DNA from 3 places in the Flavobacterium sp. CFBP9031 genome. Region 3 is predicted to be linked to each of the others. Evidence: riboswitches for the same ligand, from Rfam matches in the RefSeq annotation. Region 3 holds a riboswitch; each other region holds the start of a gene.

Evidence for each region. A riboswitch is a leader RNA that binds a small molecule or an ion and turns the genes downstream of it on or off. The one in region 3 is predicted to bind S-adenosylmethionine.
Region 1: linked by a shared signal. The riboswitch ahead of SOM12_RS10630 (alpha/beta fold hydrolase) and the one ahead of SOM12_RS01960 (TlpA disulfide reductase family protein) in region 3 are both predicted to bind S-adenosylmethionine.
Region 2: linked by a shared signal. The riboswitch ahead of SOM12_RS10560 (homocysteine S-methyltransferase family protein) and the one ahead of SOM12_RS01960 (TlpA disulfide reductase family protein) in region 3 are both predicted to bind S-adenosylmethionine.

The regions. Positions count from the first base shown of each region.
Region 1 covers NZ_JAXCWF010000005.1:216,982-228,017, forward strand. Annotated here, with positions in the region: gene SOM12_RS10615 (trans-sulfuration enzyme family protein) at 1-451, opposite strand, end outside; gene SOM12_RS10620 (OsmC family protein) at 586-1,011, opposite strand; gene thrA (bifunctional aspartate kinase/homoserine dehydrogenase I) at 1,118-3,532, opposite strand; gene SOM12_RS10630 (alpha/beta fold hydrolase) at 3,534-4,517, opposite strand; SAM riboswitch class I at 4,595-4,702, opposite strand; gene SOM12_RS10635 (hypothetical protein) at 4,893-5,093, opposite strand; gene SOM12_RS10640 (aspartate kinase) at 5,741-6,829, opposite strand; gene SOM12_RS10645 (O-acetylhomoserine aminocarboxypropyltransferase/cysteine synthase family protein) at 7,055-8,359, opposite strand; gene SOM12_RS10650 (hypothetical protein) at 8,460-8,636, opposite strand; gene SOM12_RS10655 (TonB-dependent receptor plug domain-containing protein) at 8,977-11,036, opposite strand, start outside.
Region 2 covers NZ_JAXCWF010000005.1:195,688-206,723, forward strand. Annotated here, with positions in the region: gene SOM12_RS10520 (pyridoxal phosphate-dependent decarboxylase family protein) at 1-219, opposite strand, end outside; gene SOM12_RS10525 (dicarboxylate/amino acid:cation symporter) at 332-1,555, opposite strand; gene SOM12_RS10530 (class I SAM-dependent methyltransferase) at 1,710-2,363, opposite strand; gene metF (methylenetetrahydrofolate reductase [NAD(P)H]) at 2,566-3,522, opposite strand; gene SOM12_RS10540 (four helix bundle protein) at 3,592-3,948, opposite strand; gene metH (methionine synthase) at 4,109-6,784, opposite strand; gene SOM12_RS10550 (hypothetical protein) at 7,012-7,500, opposite strand; gene SOM12_RS10555 (hypothetical protein) at 7,538-8,065, opposite strand; gene SOM12_RS10560 (homocysteine S-methyltransferase family protein) at 8,088-9,092, opposite strand; SAM riboswitch class I at 9,434-9,550, opposite strand; gene SOM12_RS10565 (NAD(P)/FAD-dependent oxidoreductase) at 9,905-10,957, opposite strand.
Region 3 covers NZ_JAXCWF010000001.1:442,164-453,199, forward strand. Annotated here, with positions in the region: gene SOM12_RS01935 (TolC family protein) at 1-319, opposite strand, end outside; gene SOM12_RS01940 (cupin domain-containing protein) at 649-1,122, opposite strand; gene SOM12_RS01945 (NADP-dependent oxidoreductase) at 1,119-2,117, opposite strand; gene SOM12_RS01950 (helix-turn-helix domain-containing protein) at 2,210-2,587, shown strand; gene SOM12_RS01955 (aminotransferase class V-fold PLP-dependent enzyme) at 2,837-4,309, opposite strand; gene SOM12_RS01960 (TlpA disulfide reductase family protein) at 4,394-5,386, opposite strand; SAM riboswitch class I at 5,624-5,724, opposite strand; gene SOM12_RS01965 (response regulator) at 5,942-6,397, opposite strand; gene SOM12_RS01970 (PAS domain S-box protein) at 6,400-9,072, opposite strand; gene SOM12_RS01975 (hypothetical protein) at 9,642-9,902, opposite strand; gene SOM12_RS01980 (helix-turn-helix domain-containing protein) at 10,128-10,958, shown strand.

The DNA of each region.
Region 1 (11,036 bases), on a different contig from region 3:
ATATTTTGGTATTGGGCTTAATAAAGCTTTCGATTGTTTCTGGCTTATTAATTTCGAAATAAGAAGTTTCGATATTCCATTTTGGAAAATAAGTCATAAACAAAGCGTGAGTAGAACCAAAAACACTGCTTGCAGAAACAATATGATCTCCAGAATTTAACAAAGCTGCAAAAGTAGAATATACTGCCGCCATTCCTGTTGCAAAAGCATAACCAGACTCAGCCCCTTCCATTTTACAGATCTTATCTACAAACTCCGAAGTGTTTGGATTACTGAAACGGCTATAAATATTTCTTTCTTTTTCTTCTGTAAAAGAAGCCCTCATATCTTCAGCATCTTCAAAAACGAAGCTTGATGAAAGGTACAAAGGCACCGAATGTTCTAAATATTGTGATCTCTCTAATTGTGTTCTAATGGCTTGTGTTTCAAAACCAAATTCTTCTGTATTCATTGTGTGTTGTTTTTGTTTTTTTGTTTAAAGTTTAAAGTTTCAGGTTTTAAAAACTGAAATCTAAACTAAAACAAGTCAATTATTTATGCGCAATCTGAGCATTTTGTAATTATCTAATTGACTAATTATCTAATTTATAAAGCTTCGTTGTTCAAGACAACTTTGTATTTAATTGTTGCAGTCGGTTCAACTGTTTTGGCAACTGAACAGTATTTCTCGAAAGAAAGTTGTGCTGCTTTTTTGGCTTTTTCCGGGTTGATTTCTCCTTCTAAATAAAAAACCACATCTATTTCTTTGAAAGGTTTTGCTTCTTCGATTTGAACTCGTGTTCCTTCAACCTCAGCATTAAAAGAAGTGATTTCCTGACGCTGTTTTTTTAAGATCGAAATCATATCAATAGCGCTGCATCCAGCAACTCCCATTAATACCAATTCCATTGGGCTTGCACCTAAATCGCTTCCGCCAAATTCGGCTCTGCTGTCAACGTCAACTACGTGTCCTCGTTCATTTTTTACTTTAAAATGAAATGCGTCATTTACTCTGTTTAAACTTACTTTCATTGTGTTGTTATTTTTTTGTTTTTTAATTCTATTCAATTTTGTCATTTCGACTGAACTCAATTAGCTGCAAATCTTTAAATCTAAAATCTGCAATCTAAAATCATTTTTATCCTTTATCAGACAATCTCAAAATATCTCCGAAAACCCCTCTTGCTGTTACTGCAGAACCTGCACCGGCTCCCTGAATAACGATTGGACGATCTCCGTATGATTCTGTATAAATTTCGAAAAAAGAATCAGAACCTTTTAATCCGCCCAATGCAGTATCTTTTGGTACTGAAACCAATTTTACTTCTAGATTTCCTTTGTCATTCTGCAAATCTCCAGACAACTCACCTATATATCTCAAGACATGGTTTGGCTGTTGCTCTGCTTTTATTTTAGCATAAATTGGATCGAATTCTTTTAATTTCGTCAAGAAATCGGCAGCACTTCCTTCACGTAAGTGTTCTGGAATTAAATTCTGAATTGAGATTTCTTCAAACTCATTTTGCAAATCCAATTCTCTAGCTAAAATTAATAATTTTCTACCAACGTCATTTCCGCATAAATCCTCACGCGGATCTGGTTCTGTATATCCGTTATCAATTGCTTCTTGCAAGATTTCGCTAAAAGGAGCATCTTTCGCAGAAAAATTATTGAATAAATAACTTAATGTTCCAGAGAAAACTCCTTTAATTTTTGTGATATTTTCTCCCGAAAGGTGCAATAATTTAATCGTATCAATTAACGGTAATCCTGCCCCTACATTGGTTTCGTATAAGTAATTCTTTTGATTTTCTGCCAAAGCTTTTCTCAATTCTTTATAGAAACCGTACGTCAAAGTATTAGCTACTTTATTCGAAGAAATCAAATCGAAACTGCTTTCTACAAGCGGAATATAATTCTCAACGAAAGTCGCACTTGCTGTATTATCAATTGCAATTAAGTTCTCTAAATGATGTTCGTTTGCGTAAGTAATAATATCTTTAATCGTGTAAGCTTCGCCTTTTGTTTGAATATCGTTTTTCCAGTTATCTGTAACACCATATTTGTTTAAAAGCAACTTTTTAGAATTTGCGATAGCAAAAACATTCAGCTTAATATCTTTACGTTTTTCGATTGCTGCAGCCGATTCTAAAATTTGATTAATCAAAGTTCCTCCTACTAGTCCATGACCGAAAATAGCAATGTTGATCTTTTTCGAAACTCCAAAAATCTCTCCGTGAATTACATTTAAAGCTTTATTTAATTCTTCTTTTTTAACAACCAAACTCACGTTTTTTCCCGTTACGGTGTTGTTAAACAAAATCGGAACAATTTTATTTTTAATTAAAGCGGTGTATGGTTTATGGAAAGTACTCAAATCTTGTCCGATTATCGAAATTACCGATACATTATCTGTTACCGTAATCTGATTTACGTCTTTAGAATAGAAGTCATTTTCGAATTCTTTTTCTAATTCTACCATTGCAAGAGTAGCTTTTTCTGTTGCCACAACCAATCCGATTCCTCTTTCTGAAGAACCTTGCGAAATGATACTTACACTGATATTGTGATCTCCCATTACTTTAAAAATTCGAGCATCAACTCCTGCTTTTCCAAGTAATCCACGTCCTTCAAGATTTACAAGAGAGACATTTTCTAAAACAGAAAGCGTTTTAATTCCTTCTTTAGAAGAATCAGATGTAATTAAAGTTCCACGGTTTTCGTGGTTGAAAGTATTTAAAATACGAAGCGGAATATTCTTTTCTAACAAAGGAATAATTGTCTTCGCATGAAGAATCGTTGCACCAAAATTTGCCAGCTCATTTGCTTCATTGAAAGATAAATATTCAATCTTCTTAGCATCGGCAACCAAATCTGGGTTTGCTGTATAGATTCCGTCTACGTGCGTGAAGTTTTGTAATTCTTCTGCATTTAAATAATTTGCGATTAACGAAGCGGTATAGTTACTGCCATTTCTACCTAAAGTAGTTGTGTCGTTGTTGTTGTTTGAGCCAATGAAGCCTGTAACTATATTAACCGTTTCGCCGTTATGTTCTTTAAAATAATTGACTACGTTTTTCTTTGAAAGCTGTTCTAAAGGCTGAGCATCGCCAAATTTAGAATCTGTTTTCAACAAATCTCTTGTATCTACAAAATTGGCAGGAATTCCTTTTTCCAATAAAATTGCTGTCAATAATTTAGCCGAAAGCAATTCGCCTTTAGATAAAATCTGGTCTTTGATTTTTTTGCTGTAATCTCCAATTAAACTTACTCCTTCAAAAAGTTTGTCTAATACATTAAATTCTTCCGATAAATCAACATTCGGATAATCTGATATTTGATATTTTTTAAAATTCTCTAATAATTCCTTGTAACTGCCGTTTTTAGCAGCAATGCTCAAAATAAACTCTAATTCGTCTGTAGCATTTCCGCGTGCAGAAACCACAACGGCAATTTTTTCACCTTGACTTACTTTATCAGAAATGATTGAAACAACTTTGTTAAGTCCTTCTCCGTTTGCTAACGATTTACCTCCAAATTTTAATACTTTCATTTTATTTCTTTATTGTTTCTGCCTTAAAAATATCGGCAAGTAAATGATCTAATTGTTTGTACTCGATTAAAAAAGCGTCATGTCCGTGAACCGAATCAATTTCGCTATAGAAAACATTATCTTTAAATTTCTTCAATTCCTCGTAGGTTTCTACATTCTCCTTAGCTGTAAAAAACAAATCCGAATTGATTCCGACAATATGAATTGAAGCTTTTGTTTTAGACAATAAGTTTTCAAAACTTTCACTATTTCTAGTAATATCAATTGTTTTAAGCAACTGATTCATTAATTTATAAGAAGACAATTGGAATCTTTTCTGCAATTTTTTCCCGTGATGTGCAAGCCAGCTTTCAATATTAAAAATCAAAAGATCTTGGTTGATCGTACGCTGAAATTTTTCTTTGAAAGATTCTGGCGAACGGTAACAAAGCATTGCATGTATTCTGGCGTCTTCAATTGGTTTCGAAGAATTATTGAGAATTTGCTCTTGTAAAAAGCAATTTGCAATAAGCCAATCAGTAGATTTCCAATCACTCGCAATCGGAATAAGGTTTTCTGTAATATTTGGCGATAAAGCTAAAATTTCCCAAGCAATTCCACCTCCAACAGAACCTCCAATAACTGCAAAAAGCTTTTCGATATTTAGAGTTTTTACACCTTCGATAAAGATTTTGGCAATGTCTCTAGCCGTAAAATCTAAATAGTTGTCAATTAAAAAAGAATTGCTTCCGTTTCCTGGAATATCGAAAGCGAGAATGGTATAAACAGCACTATCAATAGTTTTACCTTCGCCAATTAAGTCATTCCACCAGCCATTTTCACCAGTAACTTGCGAATTTCCAGTTAAAGCATGATTAACCAAAACAATAGGCGCGCTGTGCAAAGGTTGCCCTGCCAGCGTAAAACTTAATGGTATAGAATGATAAGTTGCACCACTTTCTGTGATGAAATCTTGAATTATAATGGGATTTGGTATATTTTCCAATTTCAAATCTGTTGTATTATTGATTTGTATATGGAAATATTAGAAAGAAAAACTAGGTTTAACTAGAAAAAATCTTGTTGTTATCTTTCCACGTTTGGCGTGGTAGAATGTAGCACCTTCTTCGTTTTACCGAAGGGTTGCTAAGGCTTCATCGGGTCTAATCCCTCGTCCTTTCTTTATAACATTTCAATACGTGTTTGAACTTAACGAGTGCAAATTAACTACTAATTTCGCTAACAAACAAATTTTATCTAAAAGTGTTTGTTAAATTTCTGTGACATACTTTAGCAAAAACTATTATACGCAAAAATTTACCGAACAAAAATGCCCAGTAAAATTAAGCAGGTTTTCACCTAGTTTATGATGCTTTTCCGTTTAGATAAAAAGCGTTTCATTTTCTTTTGAATACATCAAAAACAATAAAGAGTTTGGTGCTTTTTTTGCAGCGCTTTTATCTTCCTCTGTGATTCCGAATCTTGGGTGAGCCAATTCGTTTGTTGGCGGCGGATTACTATTTTTTGTTCTTCTATTTTTAAATTTAGAAATTTTTTCTGCGAAGTAGTTCAATTTGCTCATGATATTAAGTTTTAGTTAAGTTGTGTTTTATAATCTTTATTTCTCGTTTATCTTTTTGTTAATTCGTTTTACCGAATAAAAAAACCCTTTTGGATTTTTAGATACCAAAAGGGTTTAAGTTTTTACACTCATGTATACTTTTAGTATCAACAGACGTATGCGCAAATAAGCGCGACAGTAAACATCTTGTTCATCTGTAAGGATTTATTCATCTGTGATTTATATTGTATTTTTAAATTTTGCATTTCTGTTAAATTAAAAAGCCTCCTAATATTTCTATCGGAGGCTCTTACTATATTGTTATTGTATTCTTACAATTTTTTTAAGCAATAGACACCCCAGCCTCGGTCTTAACCGAAATGGCACAAAACATTTTGTTGACTTTTAAGTTCATTTGATTTCTAGTAGTTTTTGGGTATAACAAATATGCAAATATTTTTTTTATTACACAAATAAAATTCAAGAATTTAATTACAAAATTCGTTGAAAATGTGTTTTTTAACGACAAAAAACATCTTACAAAAACGAAAACGAAATAACAAAGGTAAAAAACTTACAAAAAAGCTAATTTTTTCTTCATGACTCCATTTGACAAATCAATTTATCAAAGAACTTTTTTCTCTTTTTTCTTTTTTTTAACTAAAAAATTAAAGCCAAACAGCTTCTTTGCTCCTAATTCGCTCCGCAATTTTCAGAATATCGGTTATAATTCCTCTAGAAATCGCTTGTTTGCACGGCGGAGCACTTTGAATTACGATCGGAATATCGGCATAAGATTTAGTAAAAAATTCAAAAATGGCATCAGAACCTTTCAATTGTCCGATTGGAGAATCTACTGGTTCCGAAATCAACTTAACTTCCAAAATGCCTTTTTCAACATCAAATTCACCCACATATCTCAATACATGATTTTCTGCTTGAGTAATTTTGGTGATTTTAAAAGATTTATCGAGAGCGTCTTTGTTTAGCACTCCGTTTTTCTCCAAATGCTCTTCGGTTATAAATGGCTTGATTTTAATGTCTGAAAGCTCAAAATCTTTTCCTATTTCTCTGGCCAAGATCAAAAGTTTTCTTGCAGTATCATTTCCCGACAGATCTTCTTTAAAGTTTGACTTCATTAATCCTAAAAGACTCGCATCTTTTAAAACAGATGAAAACGAAACTTCTTCTGATGAAAATCGATTAAAAACATAACTTAGATTATCAGAGAAAACACCTCGGATTTTTGTGATTTTTTCGCCCGAATAGTACAAATCTCTTAAGGTTTGCAAAACGGGAATCCCAGTTTCAACAGAGGTTTCATACAGAAACTCTTTGCCATGCTTTTTAAGATCTGATCGTAGTTCTTTATATAAGTCAATTGGGAGCGTATTGGCTTTTTTGTTTACCGCTACAATATTGAATCCGTTTTTGATTAGCGTATTGTAATGCTTTACCAATTCATCACTGGCTGTTGCATCTACAGCAATCAAGTTTTCAAATTCGTTTTCTTGTGCAAATTCGACAATATCTTCTACTTTAAAAGGAACTGCCAATTGTCTAAAATTGGTTTCCCAAGCATAACCAACACCTTCTTTCTCAAAAAAAGCAACCGTCGAATTGGTTATTATGGGAAAATGAAAATCGACATTTTTGCTTTCAAGAAAAAACTCCTGACTTTCGACAATCTGATTAATCAAAGTACTTCCGATATTTCCAATTCCAAAAAGGATAATGTTTATTTTAAGCTTTGACATAATTTCTATTTTTAATTTTTGAAACCATATAAGAAATGTAAGTTCATTTAATATTCCAACGTTTATCAAGGTAGACGCACTGCAGTGTGTCTCTACGGTGCGTCTCTACAAAATGCACTTATATTCCTTATAGGGTTTAAATTTTATAAAGATGCTTTTCATAAAAAATTACCTTTAGCAAAACCACTCGCTAAAGGCAATTTTTCAAACAAAAAACAAAAAAACCTAATTTTTATTGATGCTGAATTGAGAAAGCGAAACGCTCTCAAAAACAGTTTGCAAATCAGCAATTAAATCTTCGATATCTTCAATTCCCACAGACAGACGAATCAAATCCTTAGAAACTCCTGTTTCTATTTGTTCTTCATCTGTTAATTGCTGGTGCGTAGTACTTGCCGGGTGAATAATCAGCGATTTTGTATCGCCAATATTGGCTAGCAGAGAGAATAATTTAGTATCATCAACCACTTTTTTAGCAGCATCAAAACCTCCTTTTAATCCGAAAGTGATAATACCGCTTTGTCCTTCTGGCAGATATTCTTTGGCCAGATCATTATATTTACTCGATTTTAAACCTGGATAATTTACCCAAACCACCTCATCTTGTTTTTCTAACCATTCGGCTAGAGCCAAAGCATTTTCACTATGTTTCTTAATTCGAATGGGAAGTGTTTCTAATCCCTGAATAATCTGAAAAGCATTAAATGGACTTAAAGCAGCACCAAAATCACGCAAACCTTCAATTCGAGCTTTTGCAATAAAAGCTGCATTTCCTAAAGCTTCATGATATACTAATCCGTGGTATCCTGCAGATGGTTCGGTAAATTCAGGAAATTTTCCGTTTGCCCAATCAAAGTTTCCAGAATCAATGATAACGCCTCCTAATGAAGTTCCGTTTCCTGCGATATATTTAGTTAAGGAATGAATTACAATATCGGCACCATATTTAATTGGATTCAACAAATAAGGTGTCGCAACTGTATTATCTACTATAAATGGCACTTTGAATGCTTTGGCTTCTGCCGAAATTGCTTTTAAGTCTAATACATCTAATTTTGGATTTCCAAGAGACTCCACAAAGAAAGCTCTTGTATTTTCTTTTGCTGCTTTGGTAAAATTTTCAGGTTTTGAAGGATCTACAAATGTGGTAGTAATTCCTAATCTTGGCAAGGTAACTTTTAATAGATTGTAAGTTCCTCCGTATAAACTATTTGAAGCAACAATATGATCTCCCGCTTTTAAGAGTGTCAATAAAGTTGTTGAAATTGCAGATGCTCCAGAAGCAGTTACGACAGCTCCAATTCCGCCTTCAAGAGCTGCCAGACGTTGTTCTAAAATATCATTTGTCGGATTATTTAATCTAGTGTAGATAAATCCAGCTTCGGCAAGACCAAATAAATTGGCAGCATGATCCGCGTTATTAAATACATATGAAGATGTCTGGTAAATAGGCACGGCTCTTGTTCCTGAATTTTTAGTAACGTCGTGACCTGCATGTAATGCGTTTGTTGCGAATTTTTGTGTACTCATGATTTCTTAGTTTTTTAGGTATTTTTAATACGTTTATATATTGTTATATGTAATTGATATTGATATTGCAATTGAAATTGCTATTGAATCTGAAATTGATTTAAGCCAAAATATCTTCAGCTTCTTCTTCAAGATCATATAGATGAAATAGTAATGATTTTTGCGTTTTTATCTGCTGTGCAGGATCATATTTTGGAGTTTCAGTTGATGCTTCTTCCGAATTATTATTTCTTAATAAGTATTGAAATGCGATTATATTTATATCTAGTGTATTCATGATTTAAAATTTAAAATTTTGGAAATAAAAAAGCCCTTTCGGATGGCGACCAAAAGGGCTTATAGTTTAACTATAACAAAGATTGTCTCTTTCACTTTTGGCAACAGCAAATTGGGATGCACATTTGCATCATCTCACAACACATCATATTTCTTTTTGCTATTGTTTTCATTTTGATTTAAAATTTGAATTTGACTATTTTTTAAATTCGACTAATTCGATAGAGTAAATGTAATAAGTATTTTTTTAACGACCAAATTAAAATTGAAATTTTATACTTTTTTTTTTTTAAAATCTCTTTCAAGCCTTTTAAATAAAGGCCTGAAAGAGCCTATTTTAATTAAAATTTAAAGCTTAAGCGGGCAAAACCAAATCTTCCGTTTAATCCGAATTGAGAAACTGCTCTTGAATAAGCAAACTGATTCGCATTTGTCAAATCTGTACTTGGCGCTGGCGACAAAGTTGGAGTTGTATTTGTAAAGGCAGGAGTTGCAGGATTATTTCTGTCCGGATAAACATCTCCTATATTATTCACTCCAATTGTAGCTCTTAAATGCTCGTTGATCTGATATCCTAAAGACAAATCGGTCACCAATTTTGCGCTGTATTCTGGATGTTCGTACACAGAAGAAAATCCGTCTAAATTAACATCTGTTGCTCCTGGATCTGTAACTTTTCCGAAATAGCTATTTCTTAAATAAATATCTAGTTTTTTAATGCTGAATGTTGTCATTAAGTTGGCTTTTACTTTCGGAATTGCTTCTTCCAAATACACTCGGCTTGATTCTGGGAAGAAAGAATAAATGTAAGGTTCTCCTCCTGCATTAACTATTGATTGCGGAATATGCAGATCTCCTACTCTTTTGGTTTCGTTGAAACTAAATGCAAAATCATTTTTAATGACAAAATCTTGAATTACATCGTATTTCTGAGAAATTACCAAATCAATTCCTTTTGTTTCAGAATCGATTCCGTTTGTCCAGAAAGAAGCTCTTTCTACACCCTTCAAATCAAATGCTTGCTGAAACAAAGTCAACGCCTCTGCCTGTTCTGGCGAAGTTGCAGCACCGATTTGTGCATCTGTAGGTCTAGAATATTGTCCAGACAGTACAATTCTGTCGTTGATTCTTGTAAAATAAGCATCAGTTGCAATGGTTATGTTAGCTTCAGGAATTTTGAATGTAAATCCTGTACTGATGCTTTTTGATTTTTCTGGTTTTAAACTTTCAATTCCAATACTTTTTGCTGCTTGTGAATCGTTGGTAAAATAACCCACTTGGTATGGAGAGCCGTTGATAAACTGAGTAGAGCTTGACTCAAAATATCTTTGCTGCAAAGAAGGCGCTCTAAAACCCGTTTGTCCAGAAATTCTCCAATTGATATTATCATTTAATTTTAAAAGAGAAGCTAGTTTGAATGTAACTGTATTTCCAAAATCTGAATAGTTTTCATAACGCGCAGCTCCATTTATAAGCCATTTTTCAGTGGCATTCAATTCTAAATCAACATAAGCGGCACCACTTTTTCTGTCTTTTTCTTTAGCATCAGAAGGCTGAAATCCTGAAAATCCTTGCGCTCCTGCTCCACGTTTGTTTCCGAAGAAGTCAGTTACAATTAATGGTGAATTGCTTGGCAGAATTCCTGAAACTAAATTTCCGTTTACATCATATAATCCGTAAGAAGCTTCTTCTCCTGCTTTAATTTGGTAGTTCTCATATCTGAATTCACCTCCAAAAGCAACGTTTAGCCCAGAAAGCACATCCAGTTTTTTACTAAAGTCCAAATTGGTAGTGCTCTGTAAAAACGAAACTTTTCCGGCATCAAAACTAAAAGGAGAATTGGTTCCTAAAGTCGCATTGATAGAATTATTCACATCATAGTTAAAAGAGTTTGTTCCTAAGTTGGTGCTTAAATCGGTATCAAACCCAAATAATTGTGTATTTACACCAACTGCTGCTGAAGCGTCTAAAATCTTTGATTCAATTTCTGGCAAGAATCCGTTTTGATACACTTGCGTGAAAGTACCAGAACCATTTGGCAATCTATTGAACGCATACGATTTACCTCCTCTATAAGAAACCCCTCCAAAAGAATATAAAGAAGTGGTTTCGCTCAAAGGATATTTAGCATTAAAATACAATTGTCCTGCAGCCAATTCTGACTGCCCAACACTCATATTATAATCACTTCTTTGCTGACCTCTGTAAGCCAATTCATTATTAGTTACGTCAAAATTTAAAGCCGTCTGCATTTGCGCAATTGTTGTTGCAGATGCAATAGCATTTTGTTGTGCTGTTGTAAAATAACCTACTTGCGGCGCATATTGTTTTAAAGAAGACAAAATCTGAGCCGAGTTTGCAGTTGTATTAATATTGCTAAACAAAGAGTTGATTTCTACTC
Region 2 (11,036 bases), on a different contig from region 3:
AGGCGAGGAAACCATCAATGGAGCCAATCTTTCATTAAATTCCTTTAAAGCTTCAATAGATCCTAATCCTAGCTCATTTAGCTCCGTTTTAGGATCTATTGAATAAGTATTAGAGGTTGGAATGTTATCGATATTACTCAAAAAATCAATTCCTTGCTGTTTTGTTTTTTCTAAGATATTCTCAAAATTGTCGAGATCGTGCTGTAATTTTGAATTCATATTATATAGTTATTTATATCACGCATTGTCAAGCTGAGCGAAGTCGAAGCCATTTCACGCGAGATAAGTTGTTTTTAGTATTTATTTTAAGAATTGGAAATTTGTAGTGAAGCTACCACTTTGTCTTTTCGGAGAATCGTGAAACCATCATAGAACAGATTACATCTCCATTGGCATTTAATAAAGTAGCAATTGGGTCAACCAGAGTTCCTAAAATCATGGCAACCGGCAAAGCTTGTTCCATCGGAAAACCATAAACAGTAATGGCTAAAATTTCTCCAATATAACCTCCGTTTGGAATTCCGCCTTCGACAATTGAAACTATAACTGTAATTCCGAGTGCTAAAAGAATCGTCATCGGATCTGTAAAATCTTTCCCAAACATGGCAAACAAAAAGGTTATTTTTAAGATGGATGACATACTCGAACCGTCTTTGTGTAGAGGTGCGCCAAGCGGAATTACCAGATTTCGTACATGTGCCGGAATTCCCATTTTTTCTGCTGCCGCTAAATTGGCAGGAATGGTCGCTATACTACTACAGGTTCCTATAGCGGTTAAAGAAGGCATTATGTTATTGCTCCAAAAAACTTTAAAAGCTCTTTTTCCGCCAGCGACAAGTGCATATAAACTAAAGAACACAAAGAAATAGAAAATGCAAGCAGCGTAATAAACTGCCATTGGTTTTGCATAAACTCCTAGCAATTGTGGCCCGAAGACTCCAACTTGATAAGCAAAATACGCTCCTAAACCAATTGGCGCAAATTTCATGATGATGTTTAAAAGCTGTTTCATTACCTCGTTTCCAGAATCCAGAAAACTCTTGAATGCGTTTCCTTTTTCTCCTGATTGTAATGTGGCAAAACCCACTAAAAAAGAAAAAATAATCAACGCCAACATACTTTTTCGAGACAATAATTCGAAGAAATCATTTGCTGTAAGCAGTTTGGCAATTTGATCTCCCGCTGATCCTGACGCTACTTCTTCAAACGGAACTTTCGCAATTGCTATATCTTCATGAATTGGAAAAAGATAAACAGCAAAAATCATTACAATGGCAGAAATCAGAATTGTTGCGAGAAAAACCAATACCATTATAACAAACAGTTTTCCTAACCTTTCTGTACGTTCCAGATTCGCAACCGAAGAACCGATTGTGAAAAATATAAGCGGAATAATGGCTGTAAAAAGTAAATTCAGGAATATATCCCCAAGTGGTTTTATAATCAAAACATCTTCTCCAAACACCAATCCGAAAATACTTCCAATAATAATACCGCCAAGAAGCCATAAAATACTGCTGTAACTCTGCAAAAAATTGATTTTCTTAACTTCCATAAGTTGTAGAGAATTATAATTCGGAAAAGATTAATAATAAAATGAAAGTACTCAAAAAAGGATTGCAAAAATTGATTGGTTATTTTTTGCCACAGATTACAGGGTTAAAATGATTTTCTAATCTGTGCTAATCTTTATAATCTGTGGCTAAAAATTACTTTTCCAGAACAATAGTCGTAAAAGCTCTGTCGACTAATTCTCCTGTTTTGCTTTTTACTTTTTCGGTTTGTGTTTCTGTATACACAATTTTAAAATCCGATTTTTTGATTAATTCCTGCGCTTTTTCTGTACTGTACAATTCAAATTCGAATTGTGTAAAAGGCAGTTTTTTCATGAAATCTTCTTCGGCAAATGTCAAACAGAAAGTACCGTTTGGTTTTAAAACCCTGTAGATTTCTGATAGTAATTCCTCAGGTTTCTGCCAAAAATAAATGGTGTTTACTGTAAATATTTTATCAAATAATTCAGCTTCAAACGGAATAGTATTTCCGTCATAAAGTGAAAAGAAAGCCTGTTTTTGAGAAACGAAATTTCGGTTGATTTGTCTTGCTTCCTGAAACATCAGTTCCGACATTTCCAGTCCGTAGTATTTTAGCTTTTCGGCTTGTTTAAACAAAAACTCTACATGACCTGCGTTTCCGTGGCCTAGTTCTAGAATTCTGTTTTCGTTTGCTATATTTAAATTCTGAATCGAATGTTTGGTCATGTTGATGTTCGTTTCGTTCATCATATTGCCCATTTCGATTCCTTTTTCTCCCGATGGATGTTTTAATTGAGAGGCAATTTCTTGTAATTCTTCATTTTTCATGGCGTGAAAATTTAAGTATCTAAATTAAACAAAAATCCTTCGGTAATTTGTTGTTACTTCGACTTAGATTCCAATTAACGCTTGTTTTTTCATTCCAACGAAAGTGCAAGCTCGACAAAGATTGGATTCTCTTTGCGGAGTTACTTGTGAAGATTTCTCCTTCGTCGAAATGACAAACTTGTGCTATATCTAATAGAATTCATTAAAAAACCTGACTTGCAATCTGGCGAATATTCTCAGATTTCCCCATTGAGTAATAATGCAAAAATGGAACTCCAGCGGCTTTTAATTCTAATGACTGCTGAATCGCCCATTCGATTCCGACTTGTTTGATTTCAGCATTGTTTTTGCATTTATCTACAGCATCGATTAAATCTTCTGGCAAATCGATTCTGAAAATCTGTGGTAAAACCTGTAAATGCCTCTGAACCGCAATTGGTTTAATTCCAGGAATAATCGGAATTGTAATACCCATTTCTCTTGCTTTTTCTACAAAGGCAAAATATTTTGAGTTGTCAAAAAACATTTGTGTTACGACATAATCTGCTCCTGCATCTACTTTTTCTTTTAATCTTTTTAAATCAGATTGTAAAGATGGCGATTCCAAATGTTTTTCAGGATAACCCGCAACACCAATACAAAAATCAGCTTTGTTATCGATATCCATCACTTCATGCAGATATTTTCCACAATTTAAATCTTTGATTTGACGAACCAAATCAACTGCGTAATGATTTCCTCCTGCTTTCGGTACAAAAGATTGTTCGTCTTTCATTGCATCGCCTCGAAGTGCCATTACGTTGTTGATTCCTAAATACTGACAATCAACCAGCATGTATTCGGTTTCCTCTTGTGTAAATCCACCGCAAAGCAAATGCGGCACCGTATCTACATTGTATTTATGTTTTATAGAAGCGCAAATTCCAAGCGTTCCTGGACGCATACGAGTTAATTTCTTATCCAAAAGTCCGTTACCTTTATCAATATAAATATATTCTTCACGAGAAGTCGTTACATCAATAAACGGCGGATTAAACTCCATTAACGGATCAATATTATCGTATAATTCCTGAATGCTTTTCCCCTTTTGAGGCGGAATAATTTCAAATGAGAATAATGTTTTTCCTTTGGCGTTTTCTATATGCTCTGTTACTTTCATTCTTTTTTAGTTGATAGTTTTTGGTTGATGGTTGATGGTTCTTATCGAACTCAACAGTTACAACTTCAACTATATTAATTTTTTATAATAGTTAATAAAACCGTTTAATAACTTTTTACAAGTTTGAATCTGTGCCAATACAATATTAAATGTATTCTCATCAATGTATTTTTGATCTAATGCTAAATAAAATTGTGTTTCTAATTCATATAATGATCCTCGTGAAATATGAAGAAAATGTATTGTATCTTTTGATGTTTGACGCCCACAACCTTCCGCTATATTTGAAGGAATTGAGATTGCAGCTCTTCTCATCTGATTTGTCAATCCAAATAATTCTTCCTTTGGAAACAGTTTAGAAGAGTCATACAATAAATTCACCAACTTCCTCGCTTCAATCCAAACTTCCAATTTACTGTATTCCATTCTTATTTAGTTGTTTGTTGATGGTTGATAGTTGTTGGTTCTCTTTTGTAATCTACAACCAAAAAACATCAACTAAATTAATCTACTTTAATCGGTTCAAATTAAAAGTTTATAGATCTGACAAAACCTATCAACCAAAAACCATCAACCATCAACTATTCTAGTCTGCTATATTAGGGTTTAACCATTTCATGGCGTAATCTGTTGAGACATTACGTCGTTTGGCGTAATCTACAACCTGATCTTCTTTTATTTTTCCTAATCCGAAATATCTACTTTTTGGGTTTCCGAAATAATAACCTGAAACTGAAGAAGCCGGCCACATTGCCATACTTTCTGTTAAGGTTACTCCAATTTCTTCGGCTACATTTAAAAGCTTCCAAATCGTTGGTTTTTCCAAGTGATCAGGGCAAGCTGGATAACCCGGAGCCGGACGAATTCCTTTATAACTTTCTTTAATTAATTCTTCATTCGTTAAGGATTCCTCTGAATCATAACCCCAAAAATCTTTACGAACTCTCTCGTGAAGATATTCGGCGAAAGCCTCAGCAAAACGATCGGCAAGCGCTTTCACCATAATCGAATTGTAATCGTCCAAATTCTTTTCGTATTCCGCAGCCCATTCATCTACGCCAAAACCTGTTGTTACGCAGAAAGCTCCCATATAATCTTCAATTCCGCTTTCTTTTGGCAGAATAAAATCGGCTAAAGCAATGTTTGGAGCACCTTTTGTTTTTTGCGACTGCTGACGTAGTGTTAAGAATTTCTCTAAAACTTTTCCGTTTTCATCACGCAATTCAATATCGTCATCACCAACTTGATTCGCAGGGAAAATTCCGTAAATACCTTTCGCTTTTAGTTTTTTCTCTTCTAAAATTACTTTAAGCATCGCCTGAGCATCTTTAAAAACAGATGTTGCTTGCTCGCCCACAACCTCATCGGTTAAAATCGCTGGATACTTTCCGTACAATTCCCAAGTCTGGAAAAACGGTGTCCAGTCAATATACGGAACCAAAACATCCAGTTCAATTTCGATGGTTTGTGCGCCAATTACTTTTGGTTTAGTCGGTGTGTACTCCGACCAATCCAATGGTAATTTATTTTTACGGGCATCTTCAATCGTCAAGAAATTTTTATCTCTCGAACGATTTAAGAACGTTTCTCTAAACGAATCGTATTCTGCACGAATATCTGCCGCATATATTTTTCGGTTATGATCTAGCAGATTTCCTGCAACGGTAACGGCTCTCGAAGCATCGTTTACATGAATTACAGTTTCTCTATATTGAGGCGCAATTTTCACAGCCGTATGTGCACGCGAAGTGGTTGCTCCACCAATCATAATCGGGATTTTAATATTTTGTTTGTCTAATTCTTTGGCTAAATATACCATTTCGTCAAGCGAAGGAGTGATCAATCCGCTTAATCCAATAATATCTACTTCGTGTTCAATCGCCGCTGCAATGATTTTTTCTGGAGGAACCATAACGCCAAGATCTACAATCTCATAATTGTTACAAGCCAATACAACCGAAACTATGTTTTTTCCAATATCGTGAACGTCACCTTTTACGGTTGCCATTAGGATTTTTCCGTTTCCTTGTTTATCTCCCGCTTGTTTGCTTGCTTCGATAAAAGGCAATAAATAAGCCACCGCTTTTTTCATTACACGAGCCGATTTAACTACCTGAGGCAGGAACATTTTTCCGCTTCCGAATAAATCTCCAACGACATTCATTCCCGTCATCAAATTGATTTCGATAACTTCAATTGGTTTTGTTGCGGCCAAACGAGCTTCTTCTACATCTTCTTCAATAAAAGCATCGATTCCTTTTACCAACGAATGCGTAATACGATCCTGAACAGATCCTAAACGCCATTCCTGAATGGCTTTTTCATCGCTTTTTACTTCGCCTTTTACATTTTCTGCAAAATCCAGAAGTCTTTCAGTAGCATCGTCACGTCTATCTAAAATTACGTCTTCAACGTGTTCTAATAAGTCTTTCGGAATATCATCATAAATCGTAAGCATCTCTGGATTCACGATTCCCATCGTCATTCCTTCTTTAATTGCGTGATACAAAAACACCGAGTGCATCGCTTCACGAACAACATCATTCCCTCTAAACGAGAACGAAACGTTACTCACTCCACCACTGATATGTGCATGAGGCAAATTCTCACGAACCCATTTTGTTCCTCTAAAAAAGTCAAGAGCATTCAGGCGGTGTTCTTCCATTCCTGTTGCAACGGGGAAAATGTTCAAATCGAAAATAATATCCTGCGGAGGGAATCCTACTTTGTTCACTAAAATATCATACGAACGTTGGCAAATCTCCACTCTACGATCGTAATTATCCGCCTGACCAACTTCGTCAAAAGCCATAACAATAGCAGCTGCTCCGTAACGTTTGATTAATTTGGCGTGGTGAATAAAGGCTTCTTCTCCTTCTTTTAATGAAATCGAGTTTACAACGCTTTTTCCTTGTACTACTTTAAGACCTGCTTCAATGATTTCCCATTTCGAACTGTCAATCATAATTGGCACTCTCGAAATATCTGGTTCTGCAGCAATTAAATTCAAAAATTTAGTCATTGCATTAACCCCATCAAGCATTCCTTCATCCATATTAATATCGATGATTTGTGCTCCTCCTTCTACCTGCTGTCTTGCAATATCAAGCGCCTCGTCATATTTCTCTTCCTTGATTAATCTTAGGAATTTTCTTGAACCTGTTACGTTTGTACGCTCGCCAACATTCACGAAAACACTTTCGGGCGTAATAATCAACGGTTCTAATCCTGATAATACAAGGTCTCTTCTTTTTTCTGTCATTTCTTTTTAAGTTACTAAGATCCTGAGATTCTAAGATTCTAAGGTTCTAAGTTTTTTATTCTATATTTTTAGGTTTCTAAACCTATAATCTTTTTAATATTTTGGGCGTGCCCCTCCGGGTCGGGCTATCCGTTACAAGTCCTCGCACTTCCTTCGTCAGGCTGTGGGCTTTTCACTTCTATCCCTCACGCAGATTCGGTTTCAAAATGAACTCTATTTTTCTTCAATTATTTAAAATGAATATCCGATTTATCTATTCCTCTTACTTCTTGTTTTTTATACAAGACATTCCAAATCTCAGTATATAAATCTAAAAAAGGTTTCGCTTTTTTTTCATTTAAAGTATTTGTCCATCCATTATTATAACTCACCCATTTTTTTTCTCCATTTACATTAGCAACTATTACTCTTGTAAAGCTTGGATCCTTAATTACTATTTCGCCTCTTGGTTCAAATTTCATTGGCATTTTCAAAAAATTACTTCTCTGAATCAATGAATATATTTTTTCTTTTTCCTTTTCTGTTAATTCAATTTTTGTAACTCTTTCTCCTTCTGAATATTTTCGAGAAAAAGTACTGTTTTGAGAATTATAAGCATCACATCTACCATCGTTAATTACAAAATAAAAATCAGATGGCTTCTCTCTTTTCTTACTTCCGAAACCAAACAAACCAAAAAGTACAAATACTGATACTATTATTCGTAAATACTTCATTCAATAATTTCTTTATTTAATTATTTAAAATTATTATCTATAAAGAAATTTCGTTTAGTGATCGAAGTAACTCTTTTATATTATTTTTTGCCGAAACTTCATTAGCTAATCGTAATCGTTTTACCCCTATAAGAGCATCTGACATTTTAGCACTACCTGATTGTTGTATATTCTTACTAAACTTTAATTCATTTTTGTAATACAATTTATATTCTATTGCAGTCTTGACTGTAAAAGTCGCACCAAAAAAAGGCTGATCAACAGAAACTAAATTAATTTCAAGAACCCAATCCTCATCATTTGTAATCGAATCTATTTTCGAAAATACTTCCGATTCAATAACAGATTTTTTAAATGCTTCTCCAAAATTTTCATTAGAAATCTTAGATGTCCATAAAGGATTTGTTTTTTTTCCGCCTGTAACAGACTTAATGAAAATTTTATCTCCAATTTTCTTTTCGGCTTTATAATCTTTAACTGTCATTCCTTCGATGCTTGCTGACGAAGCACATTGCGTAAGTAAAGTTGAAAGAAAAACTAATAAAACCAGATATTTAAATTTCATATTTAATATTTCAAAAATTAGACTATACAGTTACTGGCGCCACTCTCGGCTTATAATCCTTCGCAACCTCAGCCATTAATCGGATATGATCTGGAGTTGTTCCGCAACAACCACCAATAATATTAATCAAATTATCATCTAAATATTCTTTAATGAAAGCCTGAGTTTGTTCTGGCGTTTCATCGTATTGTCCGAATGCGTTTGGCAATCCTGCGTTTGGATGTGCCGAAACATTAAAACTTGTATTATGTGCTAATGTTTTTAAGTATGGTTTCAACAAATCGGCTCCAAGAGCGCAATTGAATCCTACACTTAATAACGGAATATGCGAAACTGAAATCAAAAACGCTTCTACAGTTTGTCCAGAAAGTGTTCTTCCAGATGCATCTGTAATTGTTCCCGAAACCATGATTGGAATATCGATGTTGCGTTCTTCTTTTACTTCTTCAATTGCAAAAAGTGCTGCTTTTGCATTTAGTGTATCGAAAATCGTTTCTACTAAAAGTAAATCGCATCCACCATCCATTAAAGCTTCTGCTTGTTGTTTGTAAGCAATTCGTAAATCGTCAAAAGTGACGGCTCTGTATCCTGGATCGTTTACATCTGGCGACATACTTGCTGTACGGTTTGTCGGCCCAATTGAACCCGCTACGAAACGTGGTTTTTCTGGATTTTTTGCGGTAAACTCATCGGCTACTTGTCTTGCGATTTTTGCCGATTCATAGTTTAACTCGTAAACCAAATCTTCCATATGATAATCGGCCATACCGATTGTCGTTCCAGAGAAAGTATTGGTTTCTACAATGTCAGCACCTGCTTCATAATAAGCGGCATGAACATCGCGGATCGCTTGGGGTTGTGTTAGGGATAGTAAATCGTTGTTTCCTTTTAACGGATGTGGAAAATCTTTGAAACGCTCTCCTCTAAAATCTTCTTCTGAGAAATTATAGCGCTGCAACATTGTTCCCATTGCTCCATCTAGGATTAGGATATTTTTTTTTATTGCTTCTTGAATTGTTATTGCCATGGCTTCTTTTTTTAGCTTCTGAGATACTAAGGTTCTAAGATGCTAAGTTTTTTTATTATGATTGTGAAGTTTAAACCTAACAGGTTTTAAAAACCTGTTAGGTTTGCTTCGGATATTTTTTTGTTCACATTAATTCCAAAAGTGCACTATTGCTGGCTCATTAGCCCCGATTGAAGTGGAAATCCTTTTGATTTTTTTCTTTAAAAAAGCAAAAGATTGCAACGAAAAGCGGGAACTGTTGACTGCAAAAATGCGCCAATGATTCGCTCCTGATACAGGATCTGTTTCAGTAAATATTATATGTTATCGAGAAAAGTTTTGAGAAATACGAGTATGTATTTGTGTTATCTATCTTTAATACTGGAAAATGTCGTATAAAGTAGAATTTAGCACCTTCTTTATGATAAAGGGTTGCTAAGGTTTCATCGGGTCTATCCCTCCGCCTTTCGTGATAACTGACAATAATTTTAAGAACAGTGCAAAGGTATGAAATAGGCTTTCTATTTGCAAATGTTTTTTTTCTAAGGTTCTGAGGGACTTAGGCGCTAAGGTTCTAAGGTTTTATCTTTTACGTGATTTAGCTTCGAAGGAGTATAATACTTATAGAAAAACAATATGTAGAACACAAAAGCTCCAGCGAAGCGACATAATATTTCGCTCCGCTGGAGCTCTTACATAAACGTAATTATTTCTTTTCTATAAATATGTCATCCCTCTGGGATTAATTAAAAAAGCCCAAACTTTAAAAGTTTGGGCTTTAAGATATTTAAAAAATCTAGCGCCTTAATCCCTTAGAACCTTAGCACCTTCGATTAAACAATCGCCTTCACAACCGCTTTTGGAGCTTCTTTACGAGTTCCGTCGAAACCGTCTACACCAGAAACTGTTGTATATTTCAATACGTATTTTTTACCTGGATTGATGATTCCGTATGCAGCCTGGCACATTAAAGTTGCTTCGTGGAAACCACAAAGGATCAACTTTAATTTTCCTGGGTATGTATTTACGTCTCCAATAGCAAAGATTCCCGGAATGTTTGTTTGGTAATCTAATGCATTGTTTACTTTAATGGCATTTTTCTCGATTTCTAATCCCCAGTCTCCAATTGGACCTAATTTTGGTGTTAATCCAAAAAGTGGAATGAAATAATCGCATTCGATTTTACGGTGTGCGCCGTTTTCTTCAATATCTAGTGACTCAACGTGTTCAGCACCATTGATTCCGATAACTTCTGCTGGAGTTACTAATTTGATTTTTCCAGCTGATTTTAATTCCTGTACTTTTTCTACAGAATCTAAAGCTCCTCTAAATTCGTTTCTTCTGTGAATCAAAGTTACTTCTGAAGCTACATTTGCTAAGAAGATACTCCAGTCTAATGCTGAATCTCCTCCTCCTGCAATAACAACTCTTTTATCTCTGAATTTCTCAGGATTTTTAATGAAGTATTTTACTCCTTTATCTTCATAAAACTCGATATCTTCGATAAGTGGTTTACGAGGCTCAAAACTTCCTAAACCTCCAGCGATTGCAATAACTGGGGCGTGGAATTTAGTTCCTTTATTTGACGTTACAATGAAAGTTCCGTCTTCTTGCTTTTCAACTGTTTCAGCACGTTCTCCTAAAGTAAAACCTGGTTCAAATTGTTTGATTTGCTCCATTAATCCGTCAACTAAATCTCCTGCTAATACTTCTGGAAATCCAGGAATATCATAAATTGGCTTTTTTGGATATAACTCTGATAGCTGTCCTCCTGGTTGTGGAAGAGCATCTAAAATGTGGCATTTTAATTTTAACAATCCTGCCTCGAATACGGCAAATAAACCTGTTGGGCCTGCTCCAATTATAAGTATATCTGTTTTAATCATTATGTTGTTGTTTATAATCATTCTTAATAACGCAAAGAAACGAATAAATCCTTGTACTTTCAATGATTTTTATCATTAA
Region 3 (11,036 bases):
CGGTAACATTTCTGGCATAAAATCCTTCATAGATTTTAGGATCACCAATATAATTGTATCCACCGTTTAAACTTATTCTTGGCGCTTTGGCAATTTTGGCCTGACTGACATTTTCATTTGCAATAGCCAAATCTGCATTGGCCAATTTTAATTGCCGGTTGTTTTTAATGCCCAATAAAATGGCTTCATCCAATCTTATTTTTTTAGCAGACGCCAGACTGATCGTATCCTGCTGCGCAAAACTTACATTGAGGCTGCAGCTCAATAAAAAAAGAGCTAAATGCTTTAAACGAAAAACTTTAAACCGCCAATAGCTCATGAGATGATATTGATTTAATTTTGCACTTTTGGGAAATTTGCAATCAACATTAGCAGAACTTTCGAGAGAATTAAATTTTAGCTAGGCGGAAAAATTACGATGGTTAATTTGGATTCTGCTATTCCAACATTATGATTTTCGTATAAATTTAAACAATTCTTATTCAATACTTTATAGTATAAACACTCAAAATTGTTTCATTTTATAAAATGGAACAACTTCAAAGGTTTCTATGCCTATTTTAAACCAAAAAAAAATTGCAACAATCAAATGAGATCATTGCAATTTTACAAATAAATCAAAATGTAGTTATCGGCGTGTAATTTACATTATTTTGCTTTTGTGGCATCCAATAAGATCGCCAATTGAATACAAGGCGAATCCGATCGATTGCTCCAAGCGTGATTGGTTCCGCGCTGAATTACAATATCTCCAGCTTGCAGTAAAGTCTCTTCTTCGTCTACAATCAAATAAATTTCACCCGAAATAATGATAATGTAATCTAAAGTATCAGTCTGATGCATTAACGGATGTGGCTCTCCTTCGAGAGCAACAATTCCTAAATCTTTGTCGGGCGGAATCTGGACATAACGAAAATAACTTCCGTTTTTAGGCGTATTTGGAAAAGCGGTATTTTCAATAATTTTCTCCTCAAATCTTGCTGGCGTCGTATCTGTCGACCAGATATCTGAAATGATTAATCCTGGAAAATGTTCCGACACATTCGAAACGATTTCATCTTGTTCTATAATCGATTTTCCGTCTCGTAAACCTGTTACGATTCTTCTTGGTATTGTTCTCATTCTTGATTAATCTGCATTATTAATTTTCTGCCACTGGTTTTGTTTTCTCTCAAAATAGTAAGTGCTTTATCTACTGTTTCTTGGCTCAACCCTCCAATTACATTAATATTTGGCGGTGTAATTATTTCATTTTCTAATAAATCACTCAACTCTGTTAATCCGTTTTTATAGTAATCGTATTGTTTTTCAACTCCATACGCATAATTTGAAATATTATGAATTGTAGCACCTCTCGAAAAGAGAATTCCACGCGATTCTGGGGTAGAAAAATTTGTGACATCAATATACTTTCCGTTTATTTTTAAAAGTTTTGCAGCAATTTCTGCAACATGATTTCCAACTAAATCAACGGCGATATCAAATTTTTTATTTCCGTTTAAAGAAAAAGCGGCTTCGTAAATTTCTTCTTTTCGATAATTAATGATTTGTTCTTGTTTAACGCCAAGATTTATCAAAGAAGCGATACTTTCTTCGTTTCCAGCTGTAACCACAAAATTGGTAAAACCTTTAGCAATAAGCAGTTTCATAAAAACATTCCCTACTCCACCAGCACCGCCCGTAATTAATATCGAATCGGTTAAAGAAGCGTTCATTCGCTTAAAAGATTGCAAAGCCGTGAGTCCAGCTGATGGAATTCCTGCCGCTTCTTCAAAAGAAATATTCTGTGGTTTCTTTACTGCAATTCCTGCTGGGACACAAATATATTCGGCATAAGTACCGTTTGATCCCATACTTCCAGAGCCGCAGAAAACAGCGTCTCCAATTTTAAGCTCCGTTACCTCATCACCAATTGCTGTTATAATTCCAGAAAATTCTCTTCCTAAAATTGGCGAATGTATCAGCTTCCTTTCAGAACCGTTTTCGGTCATTTGATAATCAATCGGATTAAATCCTGAAGCCATAATTTTTACCTGAATCTGATGCGATTCTGGTTGTGGAATTACCACTGTTTCCAGTTTAAATTCACGGTTTTCCTGTAATACAATTGCTTTCATTTTTATCATTTTAGTTTACAAAAGTATCGCCGTAATGCCTTATTTTTGTTATGGGTTAACCCAAGGTAACCGGTTACCAAAGAGAAACTAGTATGGCAAAAATTAACGATAACGGAGTACTTCGCGAGGCCAATTGTTCTGAAGAACTTATGGCAATGCGTGACAGTCTTGATGTTTTGGGCGGTAAATGGAAATTGATGATTCTAAGGTTTTTAACCAATAGAACGCATCAGGTGATTCATTTTAAAAAAATGCAACGTGAAATTGATGGTATTTCGGCTAAAATGCTCAGCAAAGAACTCAAAGAACTGGAAACCAATTTACTTATTACCAGAGCCGAACAAAATACCAAACCTGCAACTGTCGTTTACGCCATTACCGAATATGGAAAATCCGTGCTTCCTGTTACAGAAACCTTAGTCAATTGGGGATTGGCGCATAGAGAGAAGATTATCGAGTCGCATAAATAATTCTAAAAAACATTCCGTTAGGAATGTCTGGTTGGTAGAATCAGATTTCAACGCACATTTGCACGTTCCGTAGGAACGTCTGATTAAGAGCGCAGATACATAATTCAATTATACAGGTGTCCCTACAGGACACAACGTAAAACACAACCATTTTTTTTCTACCGACGAGATATTCCTACGGAATATTATCTCATTGGAAACCTGACAGGTTTTAAAAACCTGTCAGGTTTAGAACTTAACTAACTATACTTAAACTAACTTAAACCATTCGTTTACTTCTCTTGCGATGGTATCTTTAATTTCCGGATTTTCAAATTCATTTGAAACCGGATTATATTCATAATCTTTTTTCCATTTTTTATAATTCAGAGCTACTTTTTCAATTGCATCGCAGGTATAAAAAAGCTCTTCATTGCTCATAATCGGATGCAGTGACAAACGCACCCAACCTGGTTTATTGGTTTGATTTCGCTGCAATAATTCATTGGTAATTTCAGCCGATTTCTTTTCGTTGATATTAAACAGATAATGCGCATAAGTACTCGCACACGACCAGCCTCCGCGAACCTGAATTCCGAAACGGTCATTTAAAAGCCTTACGATCAAATTATAATGAATATCTTCAATAACAAAAGAAACACAGCCAATTCGTTCTGTAGTTAGATCTCCTAAAATCGATAAACCTTCTATTTTTTGAAGTCTTGAAAAACAAAGATCAAGCAGTTCTTTTTCTCTTTCTTTGATTTTCTCCACGCCCATTTGCTCTTTTAATTCTAAAGCCAATGCTGTTCTAATAACTTGAAGAAATCCAGGCGTACCACCATCTTCTCTCACTTCTATTACATCGCTGTAACAATATTTTCCTAGCGGATTGGTCCATTTTACATTTCCTCCGCCCGGATTATCCGGAAAATCAGATTGGTATAATTTTTCATTGAAAACCAAAATACCACAAGTTCCAGGTCCTCCTAAAAATTTATGCGGAGAAAAGAAAATAGCGTCCAATTGTTCTTCTGGATCTTTTGGATGCATATCGATTTTGACATACGGCGCCGAAGCTGCAAAATCTACAAAACAAAGTCCGCCGTTTTGGTGCATGATTTTGGCTAATTCGTGATAAGGCGTAATAATTCCTGTAACGTTCGAACAAGCCGTAAACGAACCTATTTTTAAGCTTCTGTTTGCATATTTTTTAATCGTTTCAGCAAGAACATTTGGGTCGACTAAATTGTTCTCATCAGGCGGAAGAATAATTACCTCTGCATTGGTCTCATACCACGAAACCTGATTAGAATGATGTTCCATGTGCGTAATAAAAACCACAGGTCTGTCTTCTTCCGATTTTGTTCGAAGCGCCATAATACGCTGCAGTTTTGATAAAGCTGCCGTCATACCGCTTCCAGTTGTTACCAAAACATCCGAATCATTGGCATTAACCAATTTTTTAATAATATCTCTCGCATGCTGATAAGCATAAGTAGACGTTTTTCCTGTCTGACTTGAAAGTGAATGCGTATTGGCAATCATTGGACCAATTTTATTGAGCATTATATCTTCGATCGGATGGTATAATCTTCCGCTGGCAACCCAATCTGCATAAACCAGATTTTGTTCTCCGTAAACCGATTCGAAAGTATGGTCAATTCCTACTGTATTTTCTCTAAATTTAGAAAAGTAACATTCAGGCTCTGTTGGTTTTGTTGTTGGCTCAATCGCATTCATTTCCTTATCATTTTAAATTAACTAATATGTATTCCTTCTCAATTTTTGTCATTTCGAGGAACGACAAGATTGCGTATTTCTTTATTAAATTTTATTTTCTAAAAGCGTTTTTAGTGTAGCTTGTAATTCTTCTCCATGCAGATTTTTAGCGACGATTATTCCTTTAGAATCCACTAAATAATTTCCTGGAATAGCTCTTACACCGTATAATTTAGCAACAGCACTGTTCCAGAAAAGTAAATCTGAAACATGTGTCCAGGTTAAATTATCATCTTGGATTCCTTTAATCCAGTTTTCTTTCTTTTTATCTAGAGAAATCCCTACAATGTTGAATCCTTTATCATGAAATTCTTTGTAAGCGGCTACAATATTCGGATTCTCTCTTCGGCATGGCCCGCACCATGAAGCCCAAAAATCAACTAGAGTATAACCTCCCTTTAAATTGTCATAAAGTCGAACTGGCTTTCCGTCAGGATCATTGGCTGTAAAATCAGGGGCTTTTTTACCAACTGCTAATCCGTCTAAAACAATAGCCAGTTCTTTTAATTCTTTCACGTAAGTGGTATTTTGAAGACTTTTATCCAGCAAAGCAATATTTTGTGTAATCTGCTCTGGCGTTAATCTATAAGACCAGTTTCTGTACAATACATAAGCCGAAACAATAGATTTTGGATGTTCGGTTATGAATTTACTGATTTCTACATCTTTGCTCTTTTTATAGATTTCGAACAAATCTTGAGAAGCCGAACCTTCAACTACAGAAGCAGTATAATATTTCTTCGGACTCAGTTTTACTGTAATCGGGTCTTTTTCAAGAAAAACATACAAAGGCGAACTTTCTGTATTGACACTTAATCCGTATAATTCTGGTGTTTTTACTTTTGTTTTAAAACTAAAATTTCCATCTTTTACTTTTACCGAATCAATTGTAGTAAACATTTTATTGTGAAACTTTTGCAGGTAAACATATTGTGCTACGGTATCGACAACAGTCCCTTTTAATTGTAAATTATTTTCCTGCGCTTGAGTTTGAAAAGCTCCAAAAAGCAAAGCAAAACCGAATAGTATTTTTTTCATTTTATTTTTAGTTTTAAGATTAGACAAAAGAATTTTAGGCCAATGAAAAAGTCATTAGCGATATTGTTGTTTATAAAAGAAATTGGAGAGAAACTAGTCTTTTAGCCTTCAGAAAAAAGCAAAACTGTTTTCTTCAAAAATGGAATTCAAGAGTTCATAACTGGTGTACAAAATGGATTCTGCTTTCATAATAAAGATTTTAATTGGATGATCTTAAACAGATTTACGGAGAAATCTTTCTTATCTGCCCGCACACAGCGGAAGGATTTAGCACCTTATTCGGCAACAGGTTGCTAAGACTTCAATGGGCCTATTCCCTCAGTCTTTCTGGATAAGTATCATTATATAAATTTTCTGTGATACAAATATATATTAATTCTACCGAATTAGTCAAGTTTAAAATCATTTTTTTTATTTTTTTTTATTAAAATAACCTTTCAATACAATTCAAGATTTTAAAAATCAACATCTTAAAATAAAAAACACTTTTTAGCAAGCCCTTTTTTTATAAAAGAAATTCATACGTTTTGCTTTTCAAGAAAAGAAAACATCGTTTTATTCTGCAAGAAAAACATGCAAATATTTATTCTTTTCAAGATTTGAAAAAGTTTCTTTTACTCCATTTTCAAGGTTTGAAGTAATTAATCTCAAGACCTGTTTTAAGTCGTCAAAATTATTTGGTTTCACAAAATAGCAGAGCGCTCCAAGATTGGCAGCCGTATCCATATCATTTATGTATGAAGAAGTAGAAATCATAATTACAGGAATATCTCTATATCGTTCTTCTGATTTTAATTGCTTCAGACATTCCCAGCCGTTCATAACTGGCATATTTAAATCTAGAAAAACAATTTCTGGAATCTTCTCCTGATTTTTCAGCGTATTTAGCACACCGCTACCATTTTCTGAACAATGACAAACAATACTTTCATCTATTTCTGCCAATGCTTCGCAAAACATTTCTGCATCATCCTGATCGTCATCTGCCAATAAAATCATCTTTTCTTGCATACTTAAATGTCTTTTACTTTTTGCTCAAATGGCAATGTTATAATAAAAATGGCTCCTTTATTAGCAATTCCTGTGGCTGTAATACTTCCGCCGTGACGTTCGGCTATTTTTTTGCAAAGCGATAACCCTAACCCCGTTCCTTCATAACGATCCTTAGAATTTAAGCGTGTAAAGGTTTCAAAAATTCGTCCTGTTTGATCAAGATCAAAACCAATTCCGTTATCTTCTACTGTAATTATCGCAATTCTGTTCCCTTCTTCAATTTGTTCTGTTGCTGTAATACTTATTTCTGGCGGAGTATCTTCTTTAGCAAATTTAATAGAATTATTAATAAGATTATAAAACAGCTGATACAACAATACTGAAGCACCTTCTATAATAGGAAGTTCTTCAAAATAAATGGTCCCATTTGTATTTTGAAGCGCAATTTCAAGATCAGTTTCTATATTTTTAATAACTTCATTTAAATCGACTACTGTAGTTTTTTGCGAATCGGCATTCATTTTCGAATACGCTAAAACACCATCAATCATATTAAACATACGATCTGCCGCGACATGAATTCGTTCAATATATTTTGATGAAGATTCGTCAAACTGTCCTGCCATATGATCTTCTAGACGGCTTAAAAAAGTTTTAATCTTTCGAACCGGTTCTTTTAAATCATGCGAAGCAACATGCGCAAACTGCTGTAAATCGTCGTTAGATCTTTGCAGTTCTTTAGTGCGATCTGTTACCAAAATCTCAAGTTTTTCAGTAATCGACTTTTGTTCGTGAATATCTGTACAGGTGCCAAACCAATTGGTAATGATGCCTTCTTTATCTCTAATAGGAAGCGCTTTACTTAAAAACCATCGGTATTCTCCTGTATTGGCATTTTTTAAACGAAATTCCGTCTGATAAGGAACTCCGGCATGGACACTTTCGTACCACATTTTTGACACTAAATAAACATCATCTGCATGTAATTTTGAAATCCAGCTTGGATCTCCAAATTCATCTTCTATGTAACCCGTATATTCGTACCAGCGGCTATTGTAATAATCAACAAAACCTTCTGAATTGGCTGTCCAAATAATTTGAGGAACCAAATCTGCAAGCTGTCTAAATCGTTCTCCACTTTCTGCAATAACATTTTGAAGTTCTTTCTGCGAAGTAATATCACTCGATGCACCAAACCATTCAATAATTTTTTCTTGATCGTCTAATATCGGTACTACTCTAGAGAAAACCCAGCTAACAGAATCGTCTTTATTTATAACCCTATGCTCCATTTCAAAAATGGATTTTTCTACTATAGATTTAGAAATAAGATGTACAGCCATCTGCAAATCGCTCGAATGAATAAATTTATCCAACCAATTGACACCACGTTCTCTTTGATTAGTCGAACTTCCATCTCCTTCTAAATCTTGCATAATCATCCAATCGGCATCCATTCTATAAACCAAATCAGATGATGCGTTGATTAAAGCTCGAAAACGGCTTTCACTCTCCTCCATTTTTTGGCGTGCTACAACTTGTTGAGTAACCTCAACCGCCACTTGTATCATTCCTGTTATCTCTCCATCTTCAATTAATGGGCGATAAGCCAAATTATAATAATAGTTTTTTAATTCACCTGTACGATTGTGAGGCACCAAAACTTCACTTTGATCAAAGGGAATTCCTTCATTATACACCTTTAAAACTTGCTCCCAAACATATTGCCCTTCGAGTTCTGGCAAAACATCAATCAGTCGCATGCCAATAATTTCTTCTCCTCGTCCAATCATTTGCAGCATATGCTTATTGATCTGCTCAATAATAAGATCATCGCCTTTAAGCACTAAAGTCGGAGCTGGCGTTTGATGAATCATTTTGCGAAAACGATTCTCACTTTGCTGCAATTTTTCCTGTGCTTGCTTGCTTTCTGTAATATCACGTGTTGTTCCAGCAACAAACTCTACTTCTCCATTTTCATTAAAGACTGGAACAAAAATATAATCGTAAATTCTTCTTCCCAGTTCTGCATGCGGAAAAGAAACTGTTCCTCGAAGTGGTTTTTTCGTAGCCACTACAGTATCTATTTCTTCTTCATGCATTTCGGCATGCCAGTCCTCATAACCATTTTCAATTAATCCGCGTCCGATTGCGTCTTCTTCAGACTTGCCCCACATCGTCAATAAAGCTTTGTTTGCGTAAGTAAATTTATAATCGAGACTAAAGACATAAGCCAGATCAGGAGTTCCGTTTAAGATAGAATTGTATAGCCTTTTTTGTTTTTCTGCATCAAGCAATGCATTATGAAGCGCTGTTTCGGCATGTTTCTTTTCTGTGATATCTTCCATGGTTACCACCAAAACATCGTCTTGTTTTACAGCAGTAAATCTGAAACATTGTTTGTTGGCTTCTTCTCGATACCATTGTTCAAAATTGGCTGTAACTCCAGTTTCTGCAGTTTCAATAAACTGTTCTAAAATATTGGTTTTATTTATTTTAGAGAAAACTTTACTGAATGGTTTTTCTTTGTATTCTTTATCATCAATCCAGTTGATGATATAAGTATTAAACAATAATATTGAAAAATCTTCTATTTTGCCTTTATTATCGTACAAAGACTTTAAAACTGCTATTCCATTTGGCGCAGAATTAAAGACGGTTTGAAAAAGGTCTAAATTATTTATTAGCTCCATTATCGTACTAAATAAAGGTAATTTCTAAAGTTGTTTAATAAAAAAAAGGCATTGAAACGGTTAAACTGTTTCTCAAATATAGAGAAAAACGTTTTTATTTTTAACATTCGTTCAATTCTTTTATCTGATTCTAAAATCAAAAAAGCTGAATCATTAAGATTCAGCTTTCTACTATTTTTTTGCCGAATAATTATTTCGTAATTGTATCGGCTTTAACTGTTACAGTTGTATCCATATTAATCGTATCCACTTCTGGTCCAACGGTATCAATAGTGTTTTGAATAGAATCATTTTCGGATGAGTCTATTGTAGTGCTTTCGTTCTTTTTTACAAGAAAATGCTAGTCCCGTAAGAAGAATTAAGAAAGCAAGTTTCATTTTTATTTGCCTTTTCATAATCCTATATTTTTAAATAAATATTTCCTTCTTTAATACTGTAAAAATACTGAATTTCGCCCTTGCTCACCTTACATAATTTCATTAACTTATTATATAACAAACTTTTTAATTTCTTATAATTTGCGATAAGTAAAAAAAAGAGCAGAAAATTTCCGCTCTTTATTTCTATTTTTAGTCTGTTTTTGTTGCTTCATTTTCAGCAATGTCTCTATTTAAATTATTTTTATGCCTAAGTTCTTCGTAATCGGCATCATCTCCCCAATCTCCCGTGTTTTGCTGGTGCAGAGGATAATCTGTTTCGTTTAGGTGTTCGTGCTTATTTTCATCATTCGGAAAATACATCTGATATCCTAAAATAGGATCCCAATTGGTTTCTTGCGTACGATCAATTCCATCTTGGAATAAATCGTTTTTTTCATCTCGTGTATCCATTTCTAATTCTTTTTATACCATCAAAAACTGAAAGTATGATTATTACTTTGTTTTCATAGACTCGTAAAATTGAAAAAAATAGCTCGAAAATTTGTTACATGATTTTGTATAAAATTTATATGATTCTATTTCAAGGCTTTAATTATTTTTTCCCTCTTTGTTTTTTATCTTCAGCAGAATGTTCTAAGAATAATAATTACCTTTAAAATTCTATAAAATTGATCTATGACTGAGATTTTCAAAATGTTTAAAATTACAACTGCCGAATCTGAAAAAATTATGCAATCGGTAAACGAACCTCATGCACATGATTTTGAAGAACTTATTATTGGAAATAAAGGTCAGCTGGAACATTTTATAGATTTTCAATCCAAATTAATCGAAGCGCCTTTTATCAGTTTTGTCACTCAAGGAAAAATTCATCGCGCAAAACCTCTTGTAAAAGATGGTAATTGTGATATGTGGGTTTTACGATTTAAAAGTGAATTTATTGCCGAAACTACTTTTAGCCTTTATGCTTCCTTTCATGACAAAGCAAATATTAGTTTGCAGAGCAATCAGTGTTTTGAAAAACTAGATACGATCTGCAAAATTATTTTTGATGAATACCAACAAGAAGCTCCTGATCTTGCCGTTATCAAACAATTATTAAGCGCGCTTTTTACGATTATTGAATCGGAAAGACGCAAATTGAATTTGAATAATGATGAATCGAAAAAAATTCAAAGTTCTACGTTTAAAAACTTTCTGAGATTGTTAGAAGAGCATTATAAAGAATCTAAAGACGTTAATTTCTATGCAGAAAAACTCTTTATGACTTCGCGCAATTTAAATATTATCTGCCAGAATATTCTACAGCAAAGCGTTTCGGAAATTATTGAAACCCGAAAATTGACTGAAGCCAAAAACTTATTAATGACCACCGATAAAAACATTGCCGAAATAGGTTATGAACTCGGTTTTAATGAAAAAACCTATTTTACGCACGCTTTCAAACGAAAAGCAGGAATGACTCCAACCGAATTTAGAGAAGAAATGAAGAAGCTTCTTTCTTAAAAACACAACCTTTCTTCCGAAAATCGTTACCTCTTTGGTTATAATTAAATGCAATTTTGTATCACAAATAAAAGATAC